3 regions of the Streptomyces sp. SID5469 genome follow, and region 1 is predicted to be linked to each of the others. Evidence: riboswitches for the same ligand, from Rfam matches in the RefSeq annotation. Region 1 holds a riboswitch; each other region holds the start of a gene.

Region 1 (9,687 bases):
CGAGCGTGAGGTCACGCAGCTCACGAAGGAGCTGGAGCGCGCGCAGCGTCGTGCGGCCGAGCTGCGCGGTGAGGCCGACCGTCTGGTCGCCCGTGCCGCGCGCGAGCGGGGCGAGGACCCGGAGGCGGCCGTCGCCGCGGCCGCCGAGGCCGTCGCCGAGCAGGCCGTCGTGGCCCAGGCTCCGGCCGAGGCCCCGGTCTCCGAGCAGCCCGCCGAGCGTCCCGCGTACGAGCAGTCGCGTCAGCGTCGTGACGAGCGGGGCAACTACGAGCGCCGTGACGACCGCGGTGGCCGTTCCTTCGAGCGTCGTGACGACCGGGGCGGCTTCAACCGCGACCGTCGTGACAACGACCGTGGTGGGTTCCGTCGTGACGACCGTCGCGATGACCGTGGTGGCCGTTCTTTCGAGCGTCGTGACGACCGCGGTGGCTTCAACCGTGACGACCGTGGTGGCTTCAACCGCGACCGCCGTGACGACCGCGGTGGCCGTTCCTTCGAGCGTCGTGACGACCGCGGTGGTGCCGGCCGTGACGACCGGGGTGGCTTCAACCGCGACCGCCGTGACGACCGCGGCGGCGCCGGCCGTGACGACCGTGGCGGCCGTTCCTTCGAGCGTCGTGACAACGACCGTGGTGGGTTCCGTCGGGACAACGACCGCGGCGGCCGTACCTTCGAGCGTCGTGACGAGCGTGGCGGCCACCGTGGCAGCGACCGTCCCTTCAACCGTGACCGTCAGGACAACCGCCCCTCCAGCGGTGCCCGCTCCGGCAGCCACGACCGTCCGTACGCCCGTCGTGACGACCACCGTGGCACCACCGGCACGGGAACCAGCACCGGTTCCTTCGGCCGCCGCGACGACAAGCCGCGCTGGAAGCGCAACGGCTGACGCCGGCTGAAGCAGTGAAGCGACGTGGCCCCCACCCGGTTCGGGTGGGGGCCACGTCGGTTTTCGCCCACGGGGGCGTCGCGCGGGAAACGCGTCCAGGGGACCTCGCACGGGAAATACGGGGTCGTCGCGCGGGAAGATCGCCACGGGCCGACCGGGCGTAAGGACCCTTTTTGGCCAATCGGTTGGCGCATGTCATGCCCCCGACGAGGGAATCGCTGGGGGCATGACAGATGACGCCATGGCGAGTGGGCTGTCGGACGAAGAACGGCTTGCCCAGCTCGGCTACACGCAGGTTCTCGCCCGCCGCATGTCGGCGTTCTCCAACTACGCGGTCTCCTTCACGATCATCTCGGTCCTGTCGGGCTGTCTGACGCTGTATCTGTTCGGCATGAACACCGGCGGTCCCGCCGTGATCACCTGGGGGTGGGTCGCGGTCGGACTGATGACGCTGTTCGTCGGCCTGTCCATGGCCGAGATCTGTTCGGCCTATCCGACCTCCGCCGGCCTGTACTTCTGGGCGCACCGGCTCGCGCCGGCCAAGAACGCGGCGGCCTGGGCCTGGTTCACGGGCTGGTTCAACGTGCTCGGGCAGGTCGCGGTGACCGCCGGCATCGACTTCGGCGCCGCGTCGTTCCTCGGCGCCTACCTGAACCTCCAGTTCGACTTCGAGGTCACCCCGGGCCGGACGATCCTGCTGTTCGCCGGGATCCTGGTGCTGCACGGGCTGCTGAACACCTTCGGGGTCCGGATCGTCGCCCTCCTCAACAGTGTCAGCGTGTGGTGGCACGTCCTGGGCGTCGGAGTCATCGTGGGCGCACTCGCCTTCGTGCCCGACCACCACCAGTCGGCGTCCTTCGTGTTCACCGAGTTCGTCGACAACACCGGATGGGGCAGCGGGCCGTACGTCGTTCTCATCGGCCTGCTCATGGCGCAGTACACCTTCACCGGGTACGACGCCTCCGCGCACATGACGGAGGAGACCCGGGACGCGGCGACGGCGGGCCCGAAGGGCATCGTGCAGTCGATCTGGACGTCGTGGATCGCGGGGTTCGTGCTGCTGCTCGGCTTCACCTTCGCCATCCAGTCCTACGACAAGGAGCTGAACTCGCCGACGGGTGCCCCGCCCGCCCAGATCCTCCTCGACGCGCTCGGGGCGACGGCCGGGAAGCTGCTGCTGCTCGTGGTGATCGGCGCGCAGCTGTTCTGCGGGATGGCGTCCGTGACCGCCAACAGCCGTATGATCTACGCCTTTTCGCGTGACGGGGCGCTGCCCCTCTCGCACGTCTGGCACACGGTGAGCCCGCGGACCCGGACACCGGTCGCGGCGGTGTGGCTGGCCGCGCTCTCGGCCCTGGTGCTGGGTCTGCCGTATCTGATCAACTACACGGCCTACGCGGCCGTGACGTCGATCGCCGTCATCGGGCTCTATGTCGCGTACGTCATCCCGACGCTGCTGCGGCTGCGCAAGGGGGCGGCGTTCGAACGGGGGCCCTGGCACCTGGGCCGCTGGTCCCGGCTGATCGGGATCGTCTCGGTGATCTGGGTCGGGGTGATCACGGTCCTGTTCATGCTGCCGCAGGTCTCGCCGGTCACCTGGGAGACCTTCAACTACGCACCGGTGGCGGTGCTCGTCGTGCTGGGCTTCGCCGCGGCGTGGTGGGTGGCGTCGGCCCGGCACTGGTTCCTCAACCCCGAGCACGAACGGACCATCGCCCGGGAGACGGCGCGCGCGGGGGCGCCGGAACCGGTCGATCCGTAACGCTCCTCGCAACTCTCCCCGCCCGTTTTGGTCTTTGACCTCCGCCCGTTCCGGTCATCGGCGCGGCCGGGTCACCGATACCCGATCGGAGTCCCGGCCGCGGCGGGCTATGCTCGGGGATGCATCGGCGCGAGCCGCTGTGTGGACCCTTAGCTCAATTGGCAGAGCAGTGGACTTTTAATCCATTGGTTGTGGGTTCGAGTCCCACAGGGTCTACCGCGAAGCCCCCAGCTCAGAGGCAATCTGAGGTGGGGGCTTCAGGTTTTTCGGGGCTGGGTGACCGTTGGCCGGCCGCGAGGAGCGGTCGGCCTGATGGCCGGGCGGGGCATCCATGGGGTGCATGGGCTCCTGACGTACCGCAAGTTGCAAGGTCCATCTGGGTGATTAGAGTGGAAATCACCTGTATGTGACCTATGTGGCTAAGGGGAACGGTCATGAACGCCAGCCTTTGGAAGCGACCCGTCGTCCTGAGCTCGGCCCTCGTCCTCGCTTTTGCCCCGATCGGCCTCCAGCAGGCTTCGGCGGCCGCGCCGAGCGAGACCCACGCGAGTGCGTCCACAGCCCCTTCCAACCGAAACGACTACAGGGAGGGCTACCGGGACGGCTTCCGGGACGGCTGGGGCGACGCCAGGGACAACTGCCACCGGAACAGGAACAGTCACCAGAGCTTCAGCAACGATGACTACACCCGTGGCTACGGCGATGGCTTCAGCTCCGGTTATTCCAGGGCCGAACGGCGGTACTGCTGAGCCTGCCGAAGGATCAACGGGTGAGGCGCGGACGGGTGTTCCGCGGCTCGGCACGTGAGTGACGCCGGCTCAAGCGCTTACCGGCAGGCTGCCCGCAGCACGTGTGCTCAGCCTGCCGTCAGTTCCGTCATCTCCGTCAGGCCCGTCCGTTCGGTGAGCTTCGCCAGTCCGGCCCGCTCCGCGCGCTCGGTGAGCTCCGTCAGTTCCGTCAGCGGCAGTGTGTGCTGGGTGTGGACGACCTTGGCGCGCAGATAGCGGACGTTCTGGGCGGTGGTGAAGACGCCCGTCGGGACGCGGTCGGTGACCGTGAGGCCCAGGTCGCGCAGTTGGCCCGCCTTGTCGGGGTTGTTGGAGAGCAGGTCGAGGGCGTCGATGCCGAGGGCGCCGAGCATCTGCGCGGCCGCCGTGTAGTCGCGGCCGTCCTCGGGCAGGCCGAGGGCCGCGTTCGCCTCGTACGTGTCCAGGCCCTGGTCCTGGAGGGCGTACGCGTCGAGCTTGTTGTAGAGGCCGATGCCCCGGCCTTCCTGGCGGAGGTAGAGCAGGACACCGCCGCGGTCGGCTATCCGCTCCACCGCCTCGCGCAGCTGCGGGCCGCAGTCGCAGCGGGCCGAGCCGAAGACGTCTCCGGTCAGGCATTCGGAGTGCAGTCGCACCAATGGGTTCGGGCCGGGCTCGCCGAGTACGACGGCCACGTGTTCCTGGCCGTCGGCCAGGCCGTGGAAGGTCACCAGTTCGCCGGTGACCGTGTAGCCGTCGCCGAAACGCAGCGGGACGGTGACGCGGGTGCGCACGGTGGCGCTCGGAAGATCACGCATGTCGGTCGGCTTTCTCGGTCGGGCGGGTGGCTGGTGTACGGGGGCGCCGACGGGTTGTGCGTGAGGTGGGTGCGCGCCCCATCGTGCTTCAGATTTGAAGCACATCGTGGGACCGAGACTCTAGCTCGTGCTTAAAAGTTCAAGCAACCCGATTGGGAAGAACGCCCGATTGGGAAGAACGCCCGATTGGGAAGAACGCCCGATTGGGAAGAACGCCCGATTGGGAAGAACGCCCGATTGGGAAGAACGCCCGATTGGGAAGAACGCTCGATGGGGGAGAACGGGGGGAGCGGTTGCGCCGTCTATGAACGCCGCCGCCACGGCAGCTCGTCGCACGCCGGCCGCCGCTCGTCCCCCTGGATCGTCCGCGCGATGGCCGCACAGATCGTCTCCAGCTGTTCCACCTGCTCCGGAGTGAGGTGGTCGAAGACCGAGGCGGCGACCGTCTCGACGTGGCCCGGCGCCGTACGCTCCAGGACGGCCATTCCCGCGTCCGTCAGCGCCGCGATGCTGCCCCGCCGGTCCGAGGGGCAGCCCTCGCGGCATACGGAGCCGTCCTTCTCCAGACGGGTCACCGCGTACGTCAGCCGACTGCGGGTGATCTTCAGCTTCTCGGCGAGGTCGGTCATGCGCAGACGGCGGTCGGGTGCCTCGGAGAGGTTGGCCAGGATGGAGTAATAGAGGTGCGGCAGGCCGGCCTCCTGCTGGAGCTGCCGGTCGATCGCGTCCTCCAGGAGCGACGAGGCGGCGAGGTAGGCGCGCCAGGCGCGTTGTTCCTCGGGGGTGAGCCAGCGGGTCGTCATGCCGTCAGTGTAGTTATTGTTTAAAACTTGAACCGTATGGAGAGCACACACATGCCCCACCCCTACGTCCTGTTGTCCGCCGCTGTCTCCCTCGACGGATTCCTGGACGACACCGGCCCCGACCGGCTGCTGCTGTCCGGGCCGGCCGACTTCGACCGGGTCGACGAGGTGCGGGCGGCCAGCGACGCGATCCTGGTCGGTGCCGGCACCCTGCGCACCGACAACCCACGGCTGCTGGTGAACTCGGCGGAGCGGCGCGCGGCCCGGGTCGCCGAGGGGCTCCCGGAGTATCCGCTGAAGGTGACGGTCACCGCGTCCGGTGACCTGGACCCGGACGCGCAGTTCTGGCACACCGGCGGCGAGAAGGCCGTGTACACGACGGACAAGGGCGCGGAGCGGCTGCGCGAGCTGGGGATCGCCGCCGATGTGGTCGCCGTGGGTGCCGAACTGGAGTGGCGGGCGGTCCTCGACCACCTGGGGAGGGTGAAGGGCGTACGGCGGCTGATGGTCGAGGGCGGCGGCCGCGTCCACACGCAGCTGCTCCAGCAGGGGCTCGCGGACGAACTCCAGCTCGCCGTCGCGCCGCTGTTCGTCGGACAGGCGCAGGCGCCGCGGATGTTCGGGTCCGGCGGGTATCCGCCCGGCCGGATGCGGCTCGTGGAGACACGGCCGGTGGGGGACGTCGTCCTCATGCGGTACGTCCCCACGGCACCGGGCACCGGGAGGCTCGCCACCGCCGCCGACCGGCACTGGCTGGCGCTCGCCTGCGAACTGGCGGACCGGTGTCCGCCGTCCCGGACCGCGTTCAGCGTGGGGGCGGTGATCGTCGCGGCCGACGGTACGGAGCTGGCGCGCGGCCACTCCCGGGAGGGCGGCGACCCGGTGGTCCACGCGGAGGAGGCCGCGCTGGCGAAGCTCGACGCCGAGGATCCCCGGCTGGCCGGCGCCACGGTCTACAGCAGCCTGGAGCCGTGCGCCCGCCGGACCTCACGGCCGCGGCCCTGCGCCCGCCTGATCCTCGACGCGGGCGTACGCCGGGTCGTCACGGCGTGGCGCGAGCCGGACACGTTCGTGGCGGCGGCGGACGGGAGCGGGGTTCTTGTGGCGGAGGGGGCGGATGTGGTCGTCCTTCCGGAGTACGAGGCCAGGGCGACGGCACCCAATCGGCACCTGCTCGGCTGACCCCGCCCCCGGCCGGGATCGGCGGTCGCCCAAGGGAAACCAGTGGTGAAGGCCCGTGGGCGTGAACCCGTGTGCTTCCTGTCCCGCGGATGGCGTACACTGGTTTCAACGACGCGGGGTGGAGCAGCTCGGTAGCTCGCTGGGCTCATAACCCAGAGGTCGCAGGTTCAAATCCTGTCCCCGCTACTGAAGGCCGAGGGCCGGAATCCAATGGATTCCGGCCCTCAGTCGTGTACCCCGGCATCCGTACGACGCCGTTTGCCCCGGCATCCGTACGGCGTTCTCGCTCATTGTCACCAGGTGTGAGCGAAGGGTGTCGCTCCGCGGAGCGGCTGACGCACCGTCAAAACCTGTGGGGTTCCTGAGGTGCGATCAACTCGCCCGTTTTTCACCGGTCATGACCCGTAAGTCCAGGCCAAAAGTAGTTAACGATCAGTAAGAAGCGCTTGGAATACCACGCCCGTGTCTATTAACGTTCGATAACGCAGCGCGGTTGTCCCAGCCGTCACCAGAGATGGCTCCGTGCGCGTGTGCCGAATCCTGCAAGGGAACCGGGGAACCATCAACTTGGGGTGAATCACGCGGATGCCGCCGTGGCAACACGGCAGGTATACGCGCGTAGGAGACCTTCCTGCTCCGAACCCGTCAGCTAACCCGGTAGGCCAGAAGGAAGGAAAGGAGCGCGCCCACGTGGCGTCCAACCGGCCTGCCCAGCAAACCTCGTTCGCACCGAGTGAGAAGTCGTACGAGTCGGAGACCTTCGGTTTCCGGGGTGACGAGGGCCCCTGGGAGGAGTGGAATCCCACCGCGGAGTCCATTCGCCCCGTGCGCGGCCGGCACCGCGTCGCCAAGCAGCGCGGCGGCGGACTCGCGCGCAGCTCCACCGTTCTGGGCGTCGGCGTCATCGCCGCCGTCGGCGCGGGCGGCATGGCCACCGCGCAGACCGGCAAGCCGCCCGTCTCCATATCGATGCCCGACCTGTCGTCGGTCACCGAATCGGCCAAGGCCTTCGTAGGCGCCGAATCCAGCACCCCCAAGGGCTCGTCCACCCCGCTCACCAGCGCGGGCCTGACCACCGCCGACACGGTCGCGGGCAGCGCGGACGCCGGTGAGGCCCTGCGCGCCCGCATCATCCAGCAGGCCGAGTCGCAGCAGGACCAGGTCGACCAGGCGGCCGCACGCGCCGCCGAGACCGCCGCCGCCAAGAAGGCCGCCGACGCCGCCGCCAAGGCACAGGACGACGCCAAGGCCAAGGAAGCCGCCGCGAAGAAGAAGGCGGAGGACGAGATCGAGGCGGAGAAGGAGGCCGCGCGGCTGACCCAGCTCGCCAAGAGCTACTCGCTGCCGACCTCCTCGTACACGCTGACCTCGCGCTTCGGTGACTCCGGCTCCATGTGGTCCTCCGGCTACCACACCGGCCTCGACTTCGCCGCTCCCACCGGCACGCTCATCAAGGCGATCCACAGCGGCACCATCACGGAGGCGGGCTGGGCCGGCTCGTACGGCTACCGCACCATCCTCACCCTCGACGACGGCACCGAGCTGTGGTTCTGCCACCAGTCCTCGATCAGCGCCAGCGTGGGGCAGAAGGTGGCCACGGGCGACGTCATCGGGCGCGTGGGCGCGACCGGCAACGTGACCGGGCCGCATCTGCACCTGGAGGTGCACCCCGGCGGCAACGCCACCGGGATCGACCCGACGGCCTGGCTCCAGAGCAAGGGGCTCAACCCGTAGGGCACCACCATCGGGAGTCCGGGAGTCCGGGAGTCCGGGTGACCGGGAGACGGGCGCTCGGCCGGATGCCTCAGCGGGCCCTTCGGCGGCCGGGCGTTTCGGCCGGATGGCCGGAATACGTGGCTCCATCACGGTCGTTGATATCGAGCATGACTTCTCTTCGCAAGCTCGGCCCGTCCGACCTCGAGGTCTTCCCGCTCTCCCTCGGGGGCAACGTCTTCGGCTGGACCGCCGACGAGGCGCAGTCCTTCGCCGTGCTGGACGCGTACACGGCCGGGGGCGGCAACTTCGTGGACACCGCCGACGCCTACTCGGCGTGGGTGCCCGGCAACGAGGGCGGTGAGTCGGAGACGATCATCGGCAGGTGGTTCGCCGCGCGCGGCAACCGCTCCGAGGTCGTCCTCGCCACGAAGGTCGGCGCGCACCCGCGGTTCAAGGGGCTGGCCGCGGCCAACATCAAGGCGGCGGCGGAGGCTTCTTTGCGCCGCCTGGACACGGACTACATCGACCTCTACTACACGCACTACGACGACCCGTCGGTGCCGGTGGAGGAGATCATCACCGCGCTCGACGGGCTGGTGCGCGAGGGCAAGGTCCGCGCGATCGCGGCCTCCAACATCTCCCCCGAGCGGCTCCAGGAGTCCCTGGAGTTCTCCGACCGCGAGGGCCTGGCGCGGTACGTCGCCCTCCAGCCGCACTACAACCTGGTCTCGCGCGACACGTACGAGGGCCAGCTCCAGGACGTCGCCTCCCGCAACGGCCTCGCGGCCGTCCCGTACTACGCCCTCGCCTCCGGCTTCCTGACGGGCAAGTACCGCCCGGGCACGAAGGTCGACTCCGCCCGCGCGGAGGGCGCGGGCAAGCACCTCGGGACGGAGCGGGGCGTGCGCGTCCTGGCGGCCCTGGACGAGATCGCCGGGGCGCGTGGCGCGGAGGCCGCCACGGTGGCCCTGGCCTGGCTGGCGGCCCAGCCGACGGTGGCGGCCCCGATCGCCTCGGCCCGCACGGTGGACCAGCTGCCCGCCCTGCTCGCGGTGGGCGAGCTGACCCTGACGGACGCGGAGCTGTCGAAGCTGACGCAGGCTTCCGCCTGAGACACGGCCCACCGGCGCGCCTCGGCGGTGCCGTACCCGCTACACCCGATACGGGTTGTACGCGGGATACGGCGCCGCCGCTCCGTACGGCGGCTGCCCGTACCCCGGATGCCCGTAGCGGGACTGCTGCCCATACCGCGCCGTGTACCCGTAGACCGGCCAGGGCGGCTGCACCGCCACCGGCGTCATCGCCCGCCCCGCATACGCCAGCGCGGGCCGCGCCACCCCCCGCCGGCTCCACAGCTCGTGGAGCAACTCCCGCTCCCGTACGGCGAAATTCGCCTCCGCGCGACCGCGGTGCGCCCGGTGCCGCAGAAACGCCAGCGACGTCGCGTACGCCTCGTACTCCGCCACGGACCTGGCCGCGGCCTTCCCGAAGTGGTGCCCGGCGTGCTCCCTGGCGAGCCGCCGTGCCCGCATGGAGCTGAGGAGGAACGGCTCCGGCAGGGACAGCCAGCCGGCGGCCGCGTACGCCGGCAGCTCCTCGCGCACCGTCCGCAGCTCCCGCTGCCGCGTCCAGATGACCAGCCAGGTCAGCAACGCGAACGCGGGCACCATGAAGGACGCGTACACCGCGAAGAAACCGTATTCCCCGAACGAGGACGAGCCGTTCCAGACGGAGTGCATGCCCATCGCGAGCAGCAGTCCCGCGAGCGGGACCA
Region 2 (9,687 bases), 760 kb from region 1:
GGGGCGGGTGGTTACTGGGCGGAGGCCTTCCAGCGCCTCACGACCACGTTGCGCCTGCGGGCGGCGATGCGGGAGGAGCTGGAGGGCCCATGACGACGCACCCCTCACCTGCGCTGTCCGGACACCCGGGGCCCGTGCTGGCGCGGGGCCGCTTACCCGTGCGGGCAGCTCGGCGCCTGCGCCCATCCGTGCCGCTCCCGGCCCCCGAGCACCCGCACCCGCTCGGAAAGGGCCGTACCGGCAGGCCACGCCCGTCGCTCACAAGCTTCTCCGCCCACCGCGTCAATGACCGGCAGGCAGCCGTACGTCCCGCGCGGCGGAAAGCCACACCGGCGCGGCCCCGGCCCACCCACCGGACGGAGTACGCACCGGCGCCCGCGCAGGGGCTACGCCCCGGCAGGCTGCCGCACGTTCGCCCGCACCCACTCCACGATCGACGCCGTGGTCGCCCCCGGAGTGAAGATCTCCGCGACACCCTTCTCCTTCAGCGGCGCGATGTCCGCCTCGGGGATGATGCCGCCACCGAACACCTTGATGTCCTCGGCATCGCGCTCCTTGAGCAGATCGATGACCGCCGCGAACAACGTGTTGTGCGCCCCGGACAGGATCGACAGCCCGATCGCGTCGGCGTCCTCCTGGATGGCCGTGCCCACGATCTGCTCCGGCGTCTGGTGCAGCCCCGTGTAAATGACCTCCATACCGGCATCGCGCAGCGCCCGCGCGATCACCTTGGCCCCGCGATCGTGGCCATCGAGCCCCGGCTTGGCCACCACCACGCGGATCGGACCGGCTGCCACACCCATCACTGCCTCCATGAACCGACTACACCGACCTGTACCCACACAGGTAGCCCCCGCCGCACCGACCGGGGAAGTGAACGAACGTTATCGACAGCATCCCGCAACCGGCAGTTTCGCGGCACACACCGAGGGGGAAATCACACAATGGGACACGTTCGCCGCGCAGGGTTCCACGCTTCTGCGGCACACGGGCCGCGGCCATCCGCGGCAGACGTGCCGCTACCGGACCGTGCGCAAGGAGAGCCGCTACGAGGTAGCCGCACCACTCCGCCGCCAGCGGGGCGCCGTGGTGGTGAGGCAGACAGGCGAGGGCACGACAACAGGGAGCCACGCCCGACGTACGAGGACGACGCAGCACCGCGCCACGAGAGAGGCGAGGCACCACGTCCCCACGACGGCGGAATGCTCCGTCGCGTCACCGGTGCACCACGCGCCGCACACGCACCGTCGGCCATCACCGTCACCACCGGCGTCGCGACTTTCCACGAGGGCACACGGGGGACAGAGCCGTTCTCCCGCGTGCCGACGGGAGGTCGGCCATGAAGGTCACCGGGGCAGTGCAGCCCTTTCTGCCACTCTGCCGATGTCTGTTCCCCAGCAAACTGGCCGGACTCTCCGTGGCCCTCCTGAAGGCGACCGCCCTGGAGATCGCGATCCTCGCGGGCCACCTCATCCTCTATCCCTCCGGGATCGCACAGGAGCGCCGCGCCGGACCGCCCCCGCTTCCGGCGGAGACCGCACCGCTGCCCACCGAGGCCAAGCCCCCGGTCGTCCTCCTCCATGGCTTCATAGACAACCGCTCGGTCTTCGTCCTGCTGCGCCGTTCCCTCACCCAGCACGGCAGGCAGCAGATCGAGTCGCTCAACTACTCACCGCTGACGTGCGACATCCGTACCGCCGCCGAGCTGCTCGGCCGGCACATAGAGGTGATCTGCGAGCGCACGGGACACGCACGGGTCGACATCGTCGGGCACAGCCTCGGCGGACTGATCGCGCGGTACTACGTGCAGTGCCTCGGCGGCGACATCCGCGTCCGCACGCTCGTCACGCTGGGCACCCCGCACTCCGGCACCCGGGTCGCGCCGCTGGCGAACGCGCACCCGATCGTCCGTCAGATGCGCCCGGGTTCCGAGGTGATCGAGGAGCTCCAGCGGCCCGCACCGGGCTGCCGTACGCACTTCGTCAGCTTCTGGAGCGATCTGGACCACCTGATGGATCCGCTGGAGACGGCCTGCGTCGAGCACCCCGACCTGATGGTGCAGAACGTGCGGGTCAGCGGTATCGGACATCTCGCACTGCCCGTGCACCCCGCCGTGGCGACCGGGATACGGCAGGCACTCGACTCCGAGGGCACGGGAGCCGAAGCCGCCCCCCGCACCGACGGCCTGACGGTGGCGTGAGCCTCCGCGGGACATCCTCCTGACGACAGCCTCCTGACAACCCGCGCACAGCCGTCACTCGACCCCAGCAGAGAGCCATCCGAGCTCGAACAATCATCGAACACCAGGCCAAGGCCGTGTCCACAGACCGCCAAAACACGGCCGAATGCCCGTTTCCTGCGAGCGCGAAACCTGCGGAAGATTGTCGCGCCCGCGTACCGCCGGGTACAGTCGCCGCACTGCTCCGCCAGCCCCTGTTGTCGAGACTGCTCTGCCAGCCCCTGTTGTCGAGGCGAAAGAGAAGTTGGTGAACGACCGTCACCCGTCGGGGACCGTTACTCCCCCGGCTCCGGCTTCCGATGCCGCTTCGGCGCACTACGCGGCATATGGCGGGCAGGGTGGCCAGTACGGCGAGTTCACTACGTACGCCGACGGCTCCGCCAACGGTTTCGCGACCGGCGGCCATCAGATGGCGAGCTTCGCGACCGACCCCCTCTTCGGCGATATGCCGGGTGACGGCACCACCGGCTCGTACGACGCCACGCAGTGGTCCACCGGCAGCCACGAAACGCTCGGCACCGGTACCCATCAGACGCTGAACTACGACGCGTACGCGGCTCAGCATCAGGCCGCGTACGACACGGGCGCCTATGACGCGACCGCGTGGGCGACCGGCTACCAGCAGCTCGCCGACATTCCCTCGCAGCACCCGGGCCCCGACGCCTCGGGCCAGTGGGACGCCGGCTCCTGGCACCACGGCGACCAGACCGCTCCGGCCGACCGGACCCAGCAGTGGGAATGGGGCACGCAGGCCTTCGACACGGGTGCGTACGACGCCACGCAGTGGAACTCGGACGGCACGGCCGCGCACGAGACGCAGGACCAGTCGGCCCCGGAACCGTTCGACCAGCAGGCCACGGCGACGTTCGAGCAGGTCACGCAGGAACCGTTCGATCAGCAGGCCACGGCGACGTTCGAGCAGGTCACCCCGGAACCGTTCGACCAGCAGGCCACGGCGACGTTCGAGCAGATCTCTCCCGAGCACGAAGAACTCGGCGAACACGGCGAACACGGCGTCGAGGCCCCCGGAGACATTCCGCTCCTCGACGACCAGGAGGAGGTCACTCCGGTTCCGGGTTCCCGCGCCGCGTCGCGCACCGCCTCCCGTTCCCGCCGCCGCATTCCGGCCAGGCGCTCCGCGCTGCTGACCGTCGCCGTGCCGTCGGCCTGTGTGATGGGGGTCGCCGGGATCGCCGCCGCGTCCGTCGGCGTCGGCAGCAGCGACAGCAAGGACGCGCACACGACGGCCAGCGCCGCCGACGCGATCGCTGTGAAGCCGTCCGCCGCGAACAACAAGCTCGACACCCAGATCGAGAGCCTCTCCGCGGGCGCGGACGACTTCGCCGACCGGGCTAGCCGAACGCAGGAACGTATCGACCTCAAGGCCCAGCAGGCCGCCGAGAAGCAGAAGGCGGCGGCGGAGGCGGCCCGCAAGGAGCGGCTGCGTCCGAAGTTCGCGCTGCCGGTCGCGCAGAAGGGGCTCAGCGCCTACTACGGCCAGGCCGGCATCAACTGGATGTCCGTACACACCGGCATCGACTTCCCCGTCTCGTACGGCACCACCGTGCTGGCCGCGACCGACGGAACCGTGCGGACGCAGTGGAACAGCGCGTACGGGAACATGGCGATAGTGACGGCCAAGGACGGTACGGAGACCTGGTACTGCCACCTGTCCACGTACAAGGTGGCGTCCGGTACGACCGTGAAGGCCGGCGACCCGATCGCGTTCTCCGGGAACTCCGGCAACTCGACCGGACCGCACCTGCACTTCGAGGTCCGCCCGGCCGGGGGCTCGGCGATCGACCCGCTGCCGTGGCTTCGGAGCCATGGCCTGGACCCGACGTAGGCGAACCCTCTTCGGCGACCCCTCGGCGTGCCCGGGGCCGCACCCCCAGGCCTACCCCCAGGCCTCGGCCTGAACGGGCTCCTCCTCACACGCCGGACGGCCCGAGTGGTGATGCCGGCCGGGGCTGGAAAACCCCGGCCGACCACCTAAAGCTTCTCCACCGGCGCATACCGGAGCAGCAGCCGCTTCGGCTTCGTGTCGCCGAAGTCGATCGTCGCCTCCGCGTTCCCGCCCGTGCCCTTCACGCCGACCACCGTGCCGAGGCCGAACTGGTCGTGCGTGACCCGGTCCCCGACCGCCAGTGAGGCCACCGGCTTCTCGGACGCACCGCCCCGGCGCGTGGCGAAGCCGGACGCCCCCGAGACCGCGGAGCGCGAGCGCGACGACGACAGCGAGGCCGCCACGCCCGAGGCCGGCCCCGAAGACAGCGGAGCAGCGGACGCCCCCTTCCGCTTCCACTCCAGATGCGCGTCCGGGATCTCCTCCAGGAAGCGGGACGGCGGGTTGTACGAGGGCTGGCCCCACGCGCTGCGCAGGGACGAACGGGTGAGGTACAGCCGCTCCCGCGCGCGGGTGATGCCGACGTACGCGAGGCGCCGCTCCTCCTCCAGTTCCTTGGTCTGGCCGAGCGACCGCATGTGCGGGAAGACGCCGTCCTCCATGCCGGTGAGGAAGACGACCGGGAATTCGAGGCCCTTGGCGGTGTGCAGGGTCATCAGGGTGATGACTCCGTTGCCGTCCTCCTCGTCCGGGATCTGGTCGGAGTCGGCGACGAGCGCGACCCGCTCGAGGAACGCCGAGAGATCACCTGACGCCGCGCCCGGCGCACCACCCGGCGCGTCGCCTGCCGCGTCGCCTGCCGCGTCGCCCGCCGCATCGCCTGTCGCGGCCTCCTCCCCTGCCCCGGACTCCTGCTCGAACTCCAGCGCCACAGCGGCGAGTTCCTGAAGGTTCTCGATGCGGGTCTCGTCCTGCGGGTCCGTCGACGCCTGCAACTCCGCCAGGTAGCCGGTGCGTTCGAGCACGGCCTCCAGGACCGTCGCCGGGCCCGCGCCCGACTCGGCGATCGTCCGCAGGTCCTCCATCAGCGTGTTGAACCGCTTGACGGCGTTCGTGGAGCGGGCCGCCATCCCGTACGCCTCGTCGACGCGGCGCAGCGCCTGCGCGAAGCTGATCTTCTCGCGCTGGGAGAGGGCGTCGATCATCGCTTCCGCGCGGTCGCCGATGCCGCGCTTGGGCACGTTCAGGATGCGGCGCAGCGGGACCGAGTCCTCCGGGTTGGACAGGACCCGCAAGTAGGCCAGGACGTCCCGGACCTCCTTGCGCTCGTAGAAGCGGACACCGCCGACGACCTTGTAGGGCAGGCCGACGCGGATGAAGATCTCTTCGAAGACACGGGACTGCGCGTTCGTCCGGTAGAAGACGGCGACGTCTCCTGCCTTTGCCTCGCCCGCGTCCGTCAGCCGGTCTATCTCGTCGGCGACGAACTGCGCCTCGTCGTGCTCGGTGTCGGCGACATAGCCGGTGATCTGCGCGCCGGCGCCCGCGTTGGTCCACAGGTTCTTGGGGCGACGGGACTCGTTGCGCTCGATGACCGCGTTGGCCGCGCTGAGGATCGTCTGGGTGGAGCGGTAGTTCTGCTCCAGGAGGATCGTCGTCGCGTCCGGGTAGTCCTCCTCGAACTGGAGGATGTTGCGGATGGTCGCGCCGCGGAAGGCGTAGATCGACTGGTCGGCGTCACCCACGACGCACAGCTCGGCGGGCTCGAGGTCGTCCTCGCGGGGCGGCTCGTCCTCCGGGCGGGCGCCGCCACCCGGTCCCGGAACCCCGACCAGCTCCCTGACCAGGGCGTACTGCGCGTGGTTCGTGTCCTGGTACTCGTCGACGAGGACGTGGCGGAAACGGCGGCGGTAGTGCTCGGCGACGTCCGGGAAGGCCCGCAGCAGGTTGACCGTCGTCATGATCAGGTCGTCGAAGTCGAGCGCGTTGGCCTCACGCAGCCGCGACTGGTACATGGCGTACGCCTGGGCGAGGGTCTTCTCGAAGCCGTCTGCGGCCTGGGCGGCGAAGTCCTCCTCGTCGATCAGCTCGTTCTTCAGGTTCGAGATCTTGGCGCTGAAGGACTTCGGCGGGAAGCGCTTGGGGTCGAGGTCCAGGTCGCGGCAGACCAGGGCCATCAGACGCTTGCTGTCGGCGGCGTCGTAGATCGAGAAGGAGGAGGTGAACCCGAGCCTCTTCGATTCACGCCTCAGGATGCGCACGCACGCGCTGTGGAACGTCATCACCCACATCGCGTTGGCGCGCGGGCCGACCAGCTGCTCGACGCGCTCCTTCATCTCGCCCGCGGCCTTGTTGGTGAAGGTGATCGCGAGGATCTGGCCGGGGTGCACATGGCGCTCACCCAGCAGGTGCGCGATCCGGTGCGTGAGCACGCGCGTCTTGCCGGAGCCGGCACCGGCCACGATGAGCAGGGGGGAACCGGCGTGCACCACGGCCGCGCGCTGGTTCTCGTTCAGCCCGTGCAGGAGCGTGGCCGGGTCCACGGCGGGGCGGGGGGCTCCGTCGCGGTAGTACGTGTCCCGGTCCGGCGGCACGTCGAACTTCCCGCCGAACAGATCGTCCGGAACCGACTCCGGTACGTGATCGTCCTCGGGCGGCGGCGGGGGCTCCTCCTCGTGGGCCCGCGAGGGCTTGAGGTCCGCCAGGAAGCTGTCATCAAAGAGGCTGCTCATCGCTCTCCGAGTCTAGGCTGCCCCACCGACAACCGGTCGCCGCCCCAGAAACTCGGTGCCCCGATGGGCCGCAATTCGGTGCCTCGAGGGACCGCGGAGGGCCGCTGAAGTCGACGATCTTCCGATTGCGATCACCCAACACCCCACCACTGTCCGCATTTGCCGCGTTACGGCCGGCGACTGACCGGAAGAGATCGGCCGGGCGAGAAGCCACCCAGCGCACGCCCCAGCAGCGCCGCACTCCCCCAGGCCCCGCCCCGCTCCACCCCACTCCACCCCACTCCCGCCACCTACCACCACGACAACGTCCGGACAACTCACCCCAGACCCATCCCGATTGCCCGCGGGCAGCGACCCCCGTGGCTAAGGTCACGAAAATGTATCGGGCATATCGCGCATCAAACTTCACACAGGCCACACGAGTTGGCTACCGTGCCCGGCAGGCCGCACGACCCCCACCGGCGAACATCGCCGGGCCGCGCGGCCTCCGCCGAGTCCGGCGTGCCGCCCGTGGCAGCTGGAGCCGGGGACCCAACCGACCTCGGGGTGAATCGGCTCAGCCGCCTTGAAGGGCTTCAACCGCCTTGAAGGGCAACGACCGTAGGGCAAACCTTCCGAAGCACGCGCCCGAACCCGACAGCTAACTCGGTAGGCGGAACACGGAAGGAGACGCCTTCATGGCGCCGCACCGAAAGCCGCGTCCCGCCGGCACGCGCATGGCAGGCATACGGACCCCGGGCCTGGCGACGGCGGCTCTGACCTCCGTGGCCCTGCTCTCCCAGACGGCCAACGCCGCGCCCCCGGCCGACGACAAGCCGAGTCTCGAAGAAGTCGAGAAGAAGGTCGACGACCTCTACCGCCAGGCCGAGTCGGCCACGGAGAAGTACAACGCGGCCAAGGAGAAGACCACCAAGCAGCGCACGCGCGTCGGCACCCTCCTCGACGAGGTCGCGCAGCGCACCCAGAAGCTCAACGACGCGCGGGAGCGGCTCGGCTCGTTCGCGGCGGCGCAGTACCGGACCGGGGCCTCCGCACCCGACACCACGACCTTCCTGCTGGCCGACAGTCCTCAGGACTATTTCGACCAGACCCAGTTGATGAGTCGGCTGACCGACCACCAGAAGGACGCCGTCGACGCCTACGTCACCGAGCAGGCCGCGACGACGACGAAGCGACAGGAGGCGTCCCAGAGCCTGGAGACCCTCACCGAGTCGCAGAGTGCGCTCAAGACGGCCAAGGCGACCGTCCAGCACAAGCTCGCCACGGCGCGCGAGCTGCTGTCGAAGCTGACCGCCGAGGAGAAGGCGCGGCTCGCGGCGATCGAGAAGGAGAAGCGGGCCGCGGCCGACCGCAAGGCGGAGGAACTGGCGCGGCAGCAGGCCGCGGCCGCGCAACAGACCGCCCAGCAGGACCCGGCGTCCGGAACCGGCAGCACGTCCGGCGCCACCGGCGCCACGGGCTCCACGGGGTCCACGGGGTCCACGGGGTCCACGGGGTCTGCCGGATCGTCGTACTCGACCAAGGCTGGCAAGGCCCTCGCCTTCGCCCGCGCGCAGATCGGCAAGCCGTATGTCTGGGGCGCCACCGGTCCCGGCTCGTACGACTGCTCGGGGTTCACCCAGGCGGTGTGGAAGGCCGCCGGCGTCACGCTTCCACGCACCACCTATGACCAGGTGAACGCGGGCACGACGGTCTCCCTCTCGAACATCCAGCCGGGCGACCTGGTCTTCTTCTACGACGACATCAGCCACGTCGGCCTCTACATCGGCAACGGCATGATGATCCACGCCCCGAAGCCGGGCGCGTACGTCCGCGAGGAGTCGATCTTCTACGACGGCGAGTCGGCGATCCACAGCGTGGTGCGGCCGGCCTAGCCCACGCATTCCCCCGCGGCGCACGCGCGTGACCGGTTTTCGTGCGCCACGCGCACGTGACCGGTTTTCGTGCGCCACGCGCGCGTGCCCCGTACCGCCATGCGCGCGTACGTCCCTAGCATCGGGCCCATGCCAGGCACCCCTCAGCCCCGCACCTGGTGGGCGCCGCTCCCGCCCGCCGACGGAGCCGCCGTGATGGCGACCGGCGTCGTGTCGGTCGGACTGCATCTGACCGGACACGAGGTCCTGTCCCGCATCGCGCTGGTGGCGGCCGGAGCGGCCTGGCTCGCGCTCGCCGCGGACTTCACCGTACGGCTGCTTCGCGAGCGGGAACGGTGGGCGGCCGAGGCGGGGACACCGGCCGCGCTCACCGCCGTGGCCGCGACCGCCGTCCTCGGGACCCGGTTGTCCGCGCTGGGGTGGCAGGGCCTGGCCGAGGCGCTGCTGGCCCTGGCCGCCGCACTGTGGCCGGGGCTGCTCTTCCTTGTCGTACGGCGCTGGGAACGGCACATGCCCGGGGTGGTGCTCCTGGCGTGTGTGGCCACGCAGGGGCTCGCCCTGCTCGGCGCGACGTTGGCGGCCGACCTGGGGGTGGCGTGGCTCGCGCACACGGCGCTGGTGTTCTTCTGGCTGGGGCTCGTCCTGTACGCCGTCGCCCTGTGGCGCTTCGACCTGCGGCAGGTCGCCGAAGGCGCCGGAGACCACTGGATCGCGGGCGGTGCGCTCGCCCTCTCCGCGCTGGCCGGCGCACAGCTCGTCGCGGCCCGCCGCAGCGGCGGCCCCTACCTCTGGAACGACGACGACAACGGCGTGCTGCGGACCGTGACGGCCGCGCTGCTCGTGCTCGCCCTCGGCTGGTACTGCGTGCTGTGGGCGGCCGAGCTGCGGTGGCCGCGGCCGGCGTACGACGTCCGGCGCTGGGCGACGGTCTTCCCGATGGCGATGACGGCGGTGGCGGTGCTGTCCGTCGCCATCGTGCTCGGCGTCCCTTGGCTG
Region 3 (9,687 bases), 860 kb from region 1:
AATGTCCGAATAGGTCTTGTCGGAGGGTTCAATTCCGGCTTAGCGTCCTTTGGGGACATGGACGGGGTGGGTCCGGTCCGTAGGGGGGACACGTGGGGGGACCCGTGGCCAGAAGCACCGGCAGCGTGCCGTTCGACGCGGACCGTGACGTGCCGGGGCTGATCGTCAAGTTCGGCGACTACCCGCTGCATCACGGCGGTGTGGGCGCCATCCGCAGCCTGGGACGGCTCGGCATACCGATGTATGCGATGACCGAAGACCGTTACACGCCCGCGGCGGCCTCGCGCTATCTGCGCCGCGCCTTCGTCTGGCCGACCACCGGAACGGAGGAACCGGAACGGCTCGTGGAAGGGCTGCTGCGCATCGGGCACCTGATCGGCCGTCCGGCCGTCCTCATCCCGACCGACGAAGAGGCGGCCGTCCTGATCGCCGAGCACCAGGAGGCACTGGCCGACCGGGGCCGCTTCCTCTTCCCGCGGGTCGACGCCAAGCTCCCGCGCCGGCTCGCCAGCAAACAGGGGCTGCACGAACTGTGCGTGGAGCACGGCATCCCCAGCCCGGCGGCCGCCTTCCCGCAGTCGTACGACGACATCGTGCGCTTCGCCGAGAAGGCCCGCTTCCCGCTCGTGGCCAAGAACCGCGAAGCGTTCGTCCGCCGGTCCCGGCCCGCGGTGAACGGCACGACGCGGATCGCCACCCGCGAGGGACTGCTCACGCTCGCCCGCGACTGGGGCGACCACCCCGGAGTGATCCTCCAGGAGTACCTGCCGAGAGAGGAGGCCGAAGACTGGATCGTGCACGCCTACTTCGACGCGGACTCGACCCCGCTCGCCATGTTCACCGGCGTGAAGGTCCGCTCCTGGCCGCCGCACGCCGGGATGACGGCGAACGCGTACGTCGTGGACAATCCGGAACTCGCCGACCTCGCCGCGCGTTTCATCAAGCAGATCGGCTTCAGCGGCGTCATCGACCTCGACCTGCGCTTCGACCGGCGCGACGGCCAGTACAAGCTCCTCGACTTCAACCCACGGATGGGCGCCCAGTTCCGCCTCTTCGAGAACGAGTCGGGGGTGGACGTCGTCCGCGCCATGCACCTCGACCTGACCGGGCGCACGGTTCCGGAGGGGGAACAGCGCGCCGGCCACCGCTACATCGTGGAGAACATCGACCTGCCGGCCCTGCTCGCCTACCGCCGCAGCGGCTATACGACGCCGCACGCGCCGGCCCGCGCGAGCGGTACGGAGCTGGCCTGGCTCGCGGGTGACGACCTGCGGCCGTTCTTCACGATGCTCGCGCGCTTCGTGCGGCCGGGCGCGAAGCACCTGTATCAGCTGTGGCGGACCAACCGCCGCGGCGGCACCAACAGTTCCACTGCGAAGTAGGCACGAGTGCGCGCTCCGCGCCGCACCGCACGTCCTGGGGAGGGACTTCGTGATTCAACCGGTAGCAGTCATCGGTGCCGGGCCGTTCGGCCTGTCCACCGCGGCCCATCTGAGGGCGCGCGGTATCCCGGTCCGCGTCTTCGGTGATCCCATGGTGAGCTGGCGCGACCACATGCCCGCCGGAATGCTGCTGAAGTCGACTCCGGCGGCATCCACCATCGACGCCCCCCAACGCGGCCACCGCCTCGTCGACTACTGCGACGCGGCCGGCATCGCCCGGCTCGTCACGGACGAGGACATCATCCCCGTGGAGACATTCATCGGGTACGGGCGGTGGTTCCAGGAGCAGCTGGTGCCCGGCCTGGAGCAGGTGCGGGTCGTCTCGGTGGACCGCAAGGCGGGCGGTGGCTTCGAACTCAAGCTGGACTCGGGTGAGTTGTTCACCGCGCGGGCGGTCGTGGTGGCGACGGGCCTGTCCGGGCTGGCCCATCTGCCCGCCGAACTCGCGGGAGCGGCCGTGGACGGCCCCACCCCCACCGGCCCGGTCTCGCACAGCTCCCAGCACCACGACCTGAGCCGGTTCGCGGGCAAGGAACTCGTGGTCGTCGGCGCGGGCCAGTCCGCGCTGGAGACCGCCGCGCTGGCCGCCGAGGCGGGTGCGCACGTGCGCGTGGTCTCCCGGGGCCGGGGCAGGGTGTCCTTCGGCGCGCCGCCGTGGAAGCAGCCGAGGCTGCGCCCCGAGTCGCCCTTCGGCCGCGCCTGGTCGCTGTGGGCGCTGAGCTACTACCCCCACCCGTACCGGTATCTGCCCGCCGAGGCCCGCCACTACCTGGTACGCCGGGTGCTCGGCCCGCTCGGCGCATGGTGGCTGCGGGACCGCTTCGAGGGCAAGGTGGAGGTGCGTGAGGTGGCGTCCGTCGCCCGCGCCCACGCGTCCGAGGGATCACCGGTCCTCACACTCCGGACACACGGCGGCCGTACGCAGGAGCTGCCGGCCGACCATGTCATCGCGGCGACCGGCTACCGCGTCGACATCGCCGCGATGGACTTCCTCGGGCACGAGCTGCGCACGGAACTGGTGGTGAGCCGGGGCACGCCGAAACTGGGCGCGGGGTTCCGGTCGTCCGTGCCGGGCCTGTACTTCACGGGCCTGCCGGCCGCGGCGTCGTACGGACCGGTGATGCGCTTCGTGTGCGGTACCGAGTTCGCGTCCCCGCGCCTGGCGAAGCACCTGGCGGGGGCGCACGGCTGAGGCGGCGGCCGCACCGAAGGGGCGCGCCGGGAATCGCGCCCCTTCCTCGGCCGGACGCTCGACGACCCGGCGGGTCAGGGCGTCGACGCCGTACGCCCGGTCCGCGACGAGAGCGAACGGCGGGTGGGCGGTCTGCCGGCCGAGCTGTCCCACCGACCCCGCCGGACGGTCAACGGCCCCCGCGGCCGAACGCCCCCGCGATCAACGGCCCCTGTGACGGGCGTCGTTGCGCACGAGATACCGGACGTCGTCCGGTTCCCGCCGGGCCGATGGGGCGTTCGATCCGTATCCTCTCGATCATGGCCGCTCCCACCGCATATTCACTCATCGCCACTGACCTGGACGGAACGCTGCTGCGCCGCGACGACACGTTCTCCGACCGGTCCCTCGCCGCGCTGGCGAGGGCGGCCGGGGCCGGCGCCCAGCACCTCGTGGTGACGGGACGGCCGGCCCCCAGGGTGCGACCACTGCTCGACGCCCTCGGCACCAGGGGGCTCGCGGTGTGCGGACAGGGCGCGCAGCTGTACGACGCCGGCGCGAACCGTCTGCTGTGGTCGGTGACCCTGGACCGTGAGCTGGCCGAGACCGCGCTCGGCAAGATCGAGGCCGAGGTCGGAGAGGTGTACGCGGCCGTCGACCAGGACGGCGTGGACGGGCTGACGCTGATCGAGCCGGGCTATCTCATGCCGCACCCGACGCTTCCGGCCGTACGGGTGCCGCGGCGGGACGACCTGTGGACCGAGCCCATCAGCAAGGTCCTGCTGCGCCATCCCCTGCTCTCCGACGACGAGTTGGCGTCCGAGGCCCGCGGAGCCGTCGGTTCGCTCGCCACGGTCACCATGTCGGGACCCGGCACCGTCGAACTCCAGCCATGCGGCATCACCAAGGCGACCGGGCTCGCCCTCGCCGCCGATCACCTGGGCCTCACCCCGGCGCGGACCATCGCCTTCGGCGACATGCCCAACGACATCCCCATGTTCGACTGGGCGGCCCACGGCGTCGCCATGGCCAACGCCCATCCCGAGCTCAAGGCCGTCGCCGACGAGATCACCACGTCGAACGAGGACGACGGCATCGCCGTCGTCCTCGAGCGGTTGTTCCCCGGCCGGTAAGCGGCCGGAAGGTCGGCTCAGTACGCCCCGAAGACGTTGTCGATCGAGCCGTACCTCGCGGCGGCGTAGTTGCACGCCGCCGTGATGTTCGCCACCGGGTTGTAGGGGTCGAACGCGGTGCCGGGCACGTGGTACGCGGCGAACGTCGGGTCGATGACCTGGAGGAGACCCTTGGACGGGGTGCCCTTCGCGGCGTTGGAGTCCCAGTTGTTGATGGCGAGCGGGTTGCCGGACGACTCGCGGATGACGTTGCGGTAGATGCCGTTGTACGTGCCCGGAATGTTGTGCTTTGCCATGATGTCCAGGGACTCACGGATCCAGCCGTCGAGGTTGTTGGTGTACGTCACGGCGGAGGACGGAGCGGCCGCGGTGGTGGCGGGGGTGGCGGCGGACGCGCCGGTCGCCCCCAGGAGCGGCAGGGCGAGGACGGCGACACCCGTTCCCGCGACGGCGAGGGTGCGGGCGAATCGGGCGGGCATGGCGAACGCGGGCATGTCGAATTTCCTCTCCGGCGCCTGCGAGGTGAGCTGTCGGGTTCGGGCTGGAGATGCCCGGCCGCGTCCGAGGACGCGGCTTCACCCCGAGCCGCTCCGGCGTGGTGACCGGACGGCGACTTACCTGGTTTCCCCGCTCCTGCCGTGCGTGAGTGAGTGGTGGATTGATCGGGCGGCGGCAGGATTTGGCGATCCGCCCGGGTCCGGAACGTATGCGAGAGCACATGTCGGGAACAAGTGGCGAAATCACAGCACGGTGTATTTGACCTTGATGCCAGGCAAAAGGATCATTTGATGCATTAGGGAGACAGGGGTCAACTTGCCTTTCGCAAAGGGGAAGTTGACGTTCCGGATGTGGGGTGGCGATCCACGCCCGCGTGACCCAATTCACGTGCGTGGATGGAATTTTACGGAGCTACCACCCAATACGGGCAACTCGGGCACGGTTTTCCTGGAGCGCCCACCGCGCGCTAAGCGCGGATACTTCATGCCATTTCGGACAGTTCCGGCTATCCCGCTGTCCGGGGAATCCTCTTCCGCCACGTCCGGTGGAACACCACCTCGTCACCGTCCTTGCAGATCACCTCGTCCGAGGTGATGAAGTCCGCCGCGTCGCAGGTGACTTCGGACCGCGTCCGCACGCTCGCGTCCCACGCCAGGTCCGGGCGGTGCAGCCGGATCGACCAGTCCGAGCGGGTGCGGGCCGACAGGGGGTCGGACGCGTCGACCGTGTAGGTCTCCCGGGCGTCCTCGGTGAGCTCCAGCCCGTCGGGGTACACCCGGGTACCGCCGTGACGCGGGTCGTCCTCGAAACGCGGGTCGTCCTCCAGGCGCCACCGGCCGGCCGCCACATCGCGTACGACCAGCCGCTCCGGCCGGGGTTCGTCGAGAGTGACCGGGCTGACGACACCGAGCGGCTCGGCCTGCTCCGGCTCCTCGAAGCGAATGGCCGGGTCCGACTCCCTTGCCCGCACCGGCAGTTGGAGCGCACTGCCCGCCGGGTCCAGTGTGAAGCCGGCCTCCGAGCCCGGCTGCGGCCAGATCCACGGCCAGTACGCGGAGGAGACCGCGAGGCGGATGCGGTGGCCGGGCGGGAAGGCGTGTCCGATGCCGTTCAGCTCGAAGGTCACGTCCTCCGTCGCGCCCGGCTGCCATGCCGTGGCGCGGTCACGGCCGTGGCGTGCCGACAGGTTCAGGACGCCCCGGGTGAGGAGGGTCGACGAGCCGTCGGGGAACACCTCGCACAGCCGCGCGATCACCTGCCCCCGGGGTGCCCACGAGGTCAGCCGCAGCCGCACCCTCGGCCGCCCCAGCACCCAGGTCTCCGCCGCCACTTCGAACTCGAAGCACGCCGACTTCGCGTCCTCGTCGCGCTGGTCGGGCGGCAGGTCGGCGTCGTTCCCCACGGGCAGCAAGCGGCCGGCGTCCACCCCCGTGTGCATCGGCGACCGGACGAGCACGGGCGCGCCCTGGAGCCCGTACGACACCGGGGTCACGGCGGGCGACGGCCACGCGGCGTCCCCCACCCAGCGGCCCGGCAGGACGTCGTACACCGTCGCCGGAGGATGCGAGTCGCCGATGTACGAGCGGAGCAGCGGCTCGGCCATCACTCCGTTCGTGCCTGTGCCTGTGTCCGTGTCCGTGTCCGTGTCCGTGTCCTTGAGCCAGTGGTCCCACCAGCGCAGCGTCTCCTGGAGGAAGCCGATCGCCGGGCCGGGCGGCAGGCCGCGGTCCGGGTACTGGTGCGACCACGGGCCGATCAGCCCCCGCACACGATCGGGCGGAAGGCACTCGACCAGCCGCAGCACCGTGTCGCGGTACGGGTCGTGCCAGCCGCCGACGGCGAGGACGGCGGCCCTGATCGCGCCGTAGTCCTCGCGGACGCCGCCGGGGCGCCAGTAGCCGTCCCGCGTCTGGTGCTCCAGCCAGGTGTGGATGAAGGGGGTCACCGACTCCAGGCGTTCGGTCCACATGTCCCGCCACATCACCGCGCCCACGTGCGCCGGGTCCGGGGGGCGGGAGGCGAACGCGAGCATCGTCGCCGCCCAGGCGTGCATGCCGACCGCGAGGACGGAGCCTCCCCGGTAGTGGACGTCGTGGTCGTAGCGGTCGTCCGGCGAGCAGACCGTGACGACCGCCTTGAGCGGCTCGGGCGCGCGGGCCGCGATCCGCAGGGCGTCGAAGCCGCCCCAGGAGATGCCGAACATGCCGACCCGCCCGCTGCACCAGGGCTGGGCCGCCAGCCACTCGATCACCTCCACCCCGTCGGCCGCCTCCGCCTCCGCGTGGGTGTCGCCCGGCATGCCCTCCGAGTTGCCGTGCCCGCGGATGTCCACCCGGACGGAGGCGTAGCCGTGACCCGCGTACCAGGGGTGGCGCTGCCAGTCGCGGGCGGCGGTCTCGTCCGTGAGGCGGTACGGGAGGTACTCCAGCAGGGCGGGGACCGGCTCGCCGGTCAGCGGGCGCCACACGCGCGCGTACAGCCGTGTTCCGTCCTGGAGCGGGACGAGGAGGTCGTCGTGGGTGGTCTCGTAGGGAAAGGACGTCCGGATGCGCGCGCTCATCGGGGTGACCTACGGGACACTGTATCCACTCCCGTTTGTATCGCTACATATACCTTGTTATCACCTGATCAAGAACATACCGGTCGTGATCCGATACCGCCCGGCCTGGAACCGTGGGCGCTCGTGGTGATCGAAACGTGACCGGATACGCTGACTTGAGTGATGGCAGCGACAGATCGACAAACAGCTCGACAAGCGCGAGTGTTCGACGGGCGACGTCATCGAGCTAGTGACCGACCTTGAGACCGACCGTGTGATCGTCAGTAGACGTCAGCAGACAGGAGACCCCTCGTGACCGTCGTCGGGCCGTTCGGGCTGAGCGTGCGGGACCAGGCTCTCGAAGCCGATGTCCAGGCCGGGTTGGCGGCTGTCGAGGAGGGTTTGCTCGAAGCCACCAAGAGCGAGGTCCCGTTCATCACGGAGGCCGCGCAGCATCTCGTGCGCGCGGGCGGGAAGCGGTTCAGGCCGCTGCTCGTGATGCTCGCCGCGCGGTTCGGTGATCCGTACGCGCCGGGGCTCGTGCCCTCGGCCGTGGTGGTGGAACTGACCCACCTCGCCACGCTGTACCACGACGACGTCATGGACGAGGCGGACGTGCGACGCGGGGTCCCCAGCGCGAACGCCCGCTGGGGCAACTCGGTCGCGGTCCTCACCGGCGACTTCCTCTTCGCCCGCGCCTCGCACATCCTCGCCGACCTCGGCCCGGAGGCGGTGCGCGTCCAGGCGGAGGCGTTCGAGCGGCTGGTGACCGGGCAGATCCTGGAGACCGCTGGGCCGATGGACGGCCGCGACCCCGTGGAGCACTACCTGGAGGTGCTGAGCGGCAAGACCGGGGCGCTGGTGGCGGTGGCGTGCCGGTTCGGGGCGATGATGTCCGGGGCCGACGAGACGGTCGTGGACGTGCTCACGCAGTACGGGGAGCGGCTGGGCGTGGCCTTCCAGCTCGCCGACGACGTGCTCGACATCGCCTCCGACTCGCACGAGTCCGGGAAGACGCCCGGCACGGATCTGCGCGAAGGCATTCCGACGCTGCCGGTGCTGCGGCTGCGGGAGCGGGTGGCCCGGCTCGGGCTGGCCGAGGACATCGCCCTGTGCGAGCTGCTGGACTCCGACCTGACGGACGACGCGCGGCACGCGGAGGCGCTGACCCGGCTGCGGGCGCACCCCGCGCTGGAGCAGGCCCGCAAGGACACCGTGCGGTACGTGGAGGACGCGCGGGCCGCCCTGGCGCCGCTGGCGGAGTGCAACGCGAAGGCCGCGCTGATCGAGCTGTGCGACGCGGTGGTGCACCGGGCCGGGTGAGGCCGGGTTGGTTTCTGCCCGATACCGGCAGGTCGTCCGTGTTGTGATGCAGGTCACATCCTTAGAATGAGTCCAGGCTGAGATTCATTCCGTACTCCCGCACAGAAGCTGACACAGGGGGTGTCAGTCGGTAAACGGGGAGTTTTCCGATCATGGGTACTGACGCTACGTTCGCGAAGCGCCGCAAGAACCTGATCATCACCGGTGTCGCGGTGGCCGCCGCGGCCGGAGTGGCCGCCGCCGTCATCCCGGCGGTCGCCGCCGGCGGGAACGGCGGGGCGGGCCACGGCACGGCCCACACCGGGCACGGGGGCCAGAGCATCGTCACGCAGGGCGGTGCCGTCGGCGGCAGCGGCGGCAGTGGGGGCGCCATCCTCGCCGCCAGTCTCCGAGGGGCCAACGAGGTCCCGGTCGCCGGCGGTCCCGCCGTCGGCGACAAGGACGGCGCGGCCCTGGAGTTCATCAGGGTCAAGGGGGACACCGTGTCCGTCGCCGTGACCTGGCGCGGCACCGGAAAGCCGACCCTGCTCCACATCCACCAGGGCGCCAAGGGGACCAACGGCGGCGTCAAGATCGACTTCAGCGAGCTCCTGGAGAAGGGCGTCCGGCACCACAGCGTCGTCGGGTCCGTCAAGGTCAAGGACGCCGCGCTGCTCTCGCAGTTGAAGACCGACCCGGGGGCGTTCTACGCCAATCTGCACACCGCGCAGTTCCCGGGCGGAGCCGTCCGCGGCCAGCTCCACAAGGTCACCACCGCCTTCGACTTCCGGCACGCCCTGAACAACTTCCAGGCATCGGTGGTCAAGGGCAAGCAGATCTACGAGTGCAAGCCCGCCGAGGGCGGCGGCTACGCGTTCGCCCAGCGGGACGTCGCCGCGCGGCTCGGCGGCGACATCGCGCACTCGTTCGTGAAGCCCAACTCCGGTACTCCACAGTGGGTCGCCCCCGACCGCAGCGCCGTCACCGGCACGCTCATCAGCAAGACGGCCAACGGCGACAAGAACATCCCGGAGCTCGACCTCAAGGCCACCCGGTCCGGCAAGCACCGGGGGCTGCTGGCCCACACGGCCGAGATCCTGCGTCTGAACACCGTGGGCGGGGTAGCCCCGGCCGGCTCCTGCTCGCCGGGCACGGTCGTGGGCGTGCCGTACCAGGCCGACTACGTGTTCGTGCAGCGCTGACCAGGAGGTCACCCGGGTGGCGCCTGCCCCGCACGACCCCTACGGGTCGGGGGAGGCGTCACCCCTGTCATGTCATACCCCAGCAGTACACGGAGTTGAGCCCGGGGTCTGACGCTTCTTCGCGGCCGATTTGGTCATATGGAAGTCACCACTTCACAGCAATTCGGGTGAGAATGGCGGCCAGAGGGTGGGGGCACCTCCCCGCGCGAGCGAAGTCCGAGCTCGGGGGAAGTGCAGGACGGTAGGCCGCCGCCGACGACGGAGGTAAGGCACACATGGCACCGTACGAATCCGACGACAGCACCAGGGCCGACGAGGCCGAGGACGTGCGCGCCGGCCGACGCAAGGCCACGCGGTACGTCGTCCCGGTCACGGTGGTGGGGTTGGCGGCGGCGACCAT

The links. A riboswitch is a leader RNA that binds a small molecule or an ion and turns the genes downstream of it on or off. The one in region 1 is predicted to bind cyclic di-AMP.
Region 2: it holds a riboswitch for cyclic di-AMP, as region 1 does, so the genes downstream of both, GTY58_RS18105 (C40 family peptidase) here and GTY58_RS21495 (M23 family metallopeptidase) in region 1, are expected to answer to the same signal.
Region 3: it holds a riboswitch for cyclic di-AMP, as region 1 does, so the genes downstream of both, GTY58_RS25410 (transglycosylase SLT domain-containing protein) here and GTY58_RS21495 (M23 family metallopeptidase) in region 1, are expected to answer to the same signal.

The regions. Positions count from the first base shown of each region.
Region 1 covers NZ_WWIN01000001.1:5,048,666-5,058,352, reverse strand. The annotation lists gene GTY58_RS21535 (DEAD/DEAH box helicase) at 1-886, shown strand, start outside; gene GTY58_RS21530 (amino acid permease) at 1,113-2,648, shown strand; tRNA gene GTY58_RS21525 (tRNA-Lys) at 2,792-2,864, shown strand; gene GTY58_RS21520 (hypothetical protein) at 3,083-3,397, shown strand; gene ribA (GTP cyclohydrolase II) at 3,505-4,212, opposite strand; gene GTY58_RS21510 (MarR family transcriptional regulator) at 4,515-5,015, opposite strand; gene GTY58_RS21505 (dihydrofolate reductase family protein) at 5,067-6,197, shown strand; tRNA gene GTY58_RS21500 (tRNA-Met) at 6,310-6,383, shown strand; cyclic di-AMP (ydaO/yuaA leader) riboswitch at 6,719-6,876, shown strand; gene GTY58_RS21495 (M23 family metallopeptidase) at 6,888-7,931, shown strand; gene GTY58_RS21490 (aldo/keto reductase) at 8,081-9,025, shown strand; gene GTY58_RS21485 (PrsW family intramembrane metalloprotease) at 9,065-9,687, opposite strand, start outside.
Region 2 covers NZ_WWIN01000001.1:4,288,826-4,298,512, forward strand. The annotation lists gene GTY58_RS18080 (DUF5691 domain-containing protein) at 1-93, shown strand, start outside; gene GTY58_RS18085 (cobalamin B12-binding domain-containing protein) at 387-803, opposite strand; gene GTY58_RS18090 (alpha/beta fold hydrolase) at 1,340-2,200, shown strand; gene GTY58_RS18095 (M23 family metallopeptidase) at 2,487-4,085, shown strand; gene GTY58_RS18100 (ATP-dependent DNA helicase) at 4,232-6,817, opposite strand; cyclic di-AMP (ydaO/yuaA leader) riboswitch at 7,296-7,487, shown strand; gene GTY58_RS18105 (C40 family peptidase) at 7,495-8,691, shown strand; gene GTY58_RS18110 (hypothetical protein) at 8,821-9,687, shown strand, end outside.
Region 3 covers NZ_WWIN01000001.1:5,907,475-5,917,161, forward strand. The annotation lists gene GTY58_RS25395 (ATP-grasp domain-containing protein) at 105-1,382, shown strand; gene GTY58_RS25400 (FAD-dependent oxidoreductase) at 1,432-2,634, shown strand; partial or broken gene GTY58_RS40885 (phosphotyrosine protein phosphatase) at 2,692-2,781, shown strand; gene GTY58_RS25405 (Cof-type HAD-IIB family hydrolase) at 2,934-3,746, shown strand; gene GTY58_RS25410 (transglycosylase SLT domain-containing protein) at 3,764-4,240, opposite strand; cyclic di-AMP (ydaO/yuaA leader) riboswitch at 4,244-4,409, opposite strand; gene GTY58_RS25415 (CocE/NonD family hydrolase) at 4,750-6,804, opposite strand; gene GTY58_RS25420 (polyprenyl synthetase family protein) at 7,096-8,106, shown strand; gene GTY58_RS25425 (CHRD domain-containing protein) at 8,259-9,287, shown strand; gene GTY58_RS25430 (sigma-E factor regulatory protein RseB domain-containing protein) at 9,563-9,687, shown strand, end outside.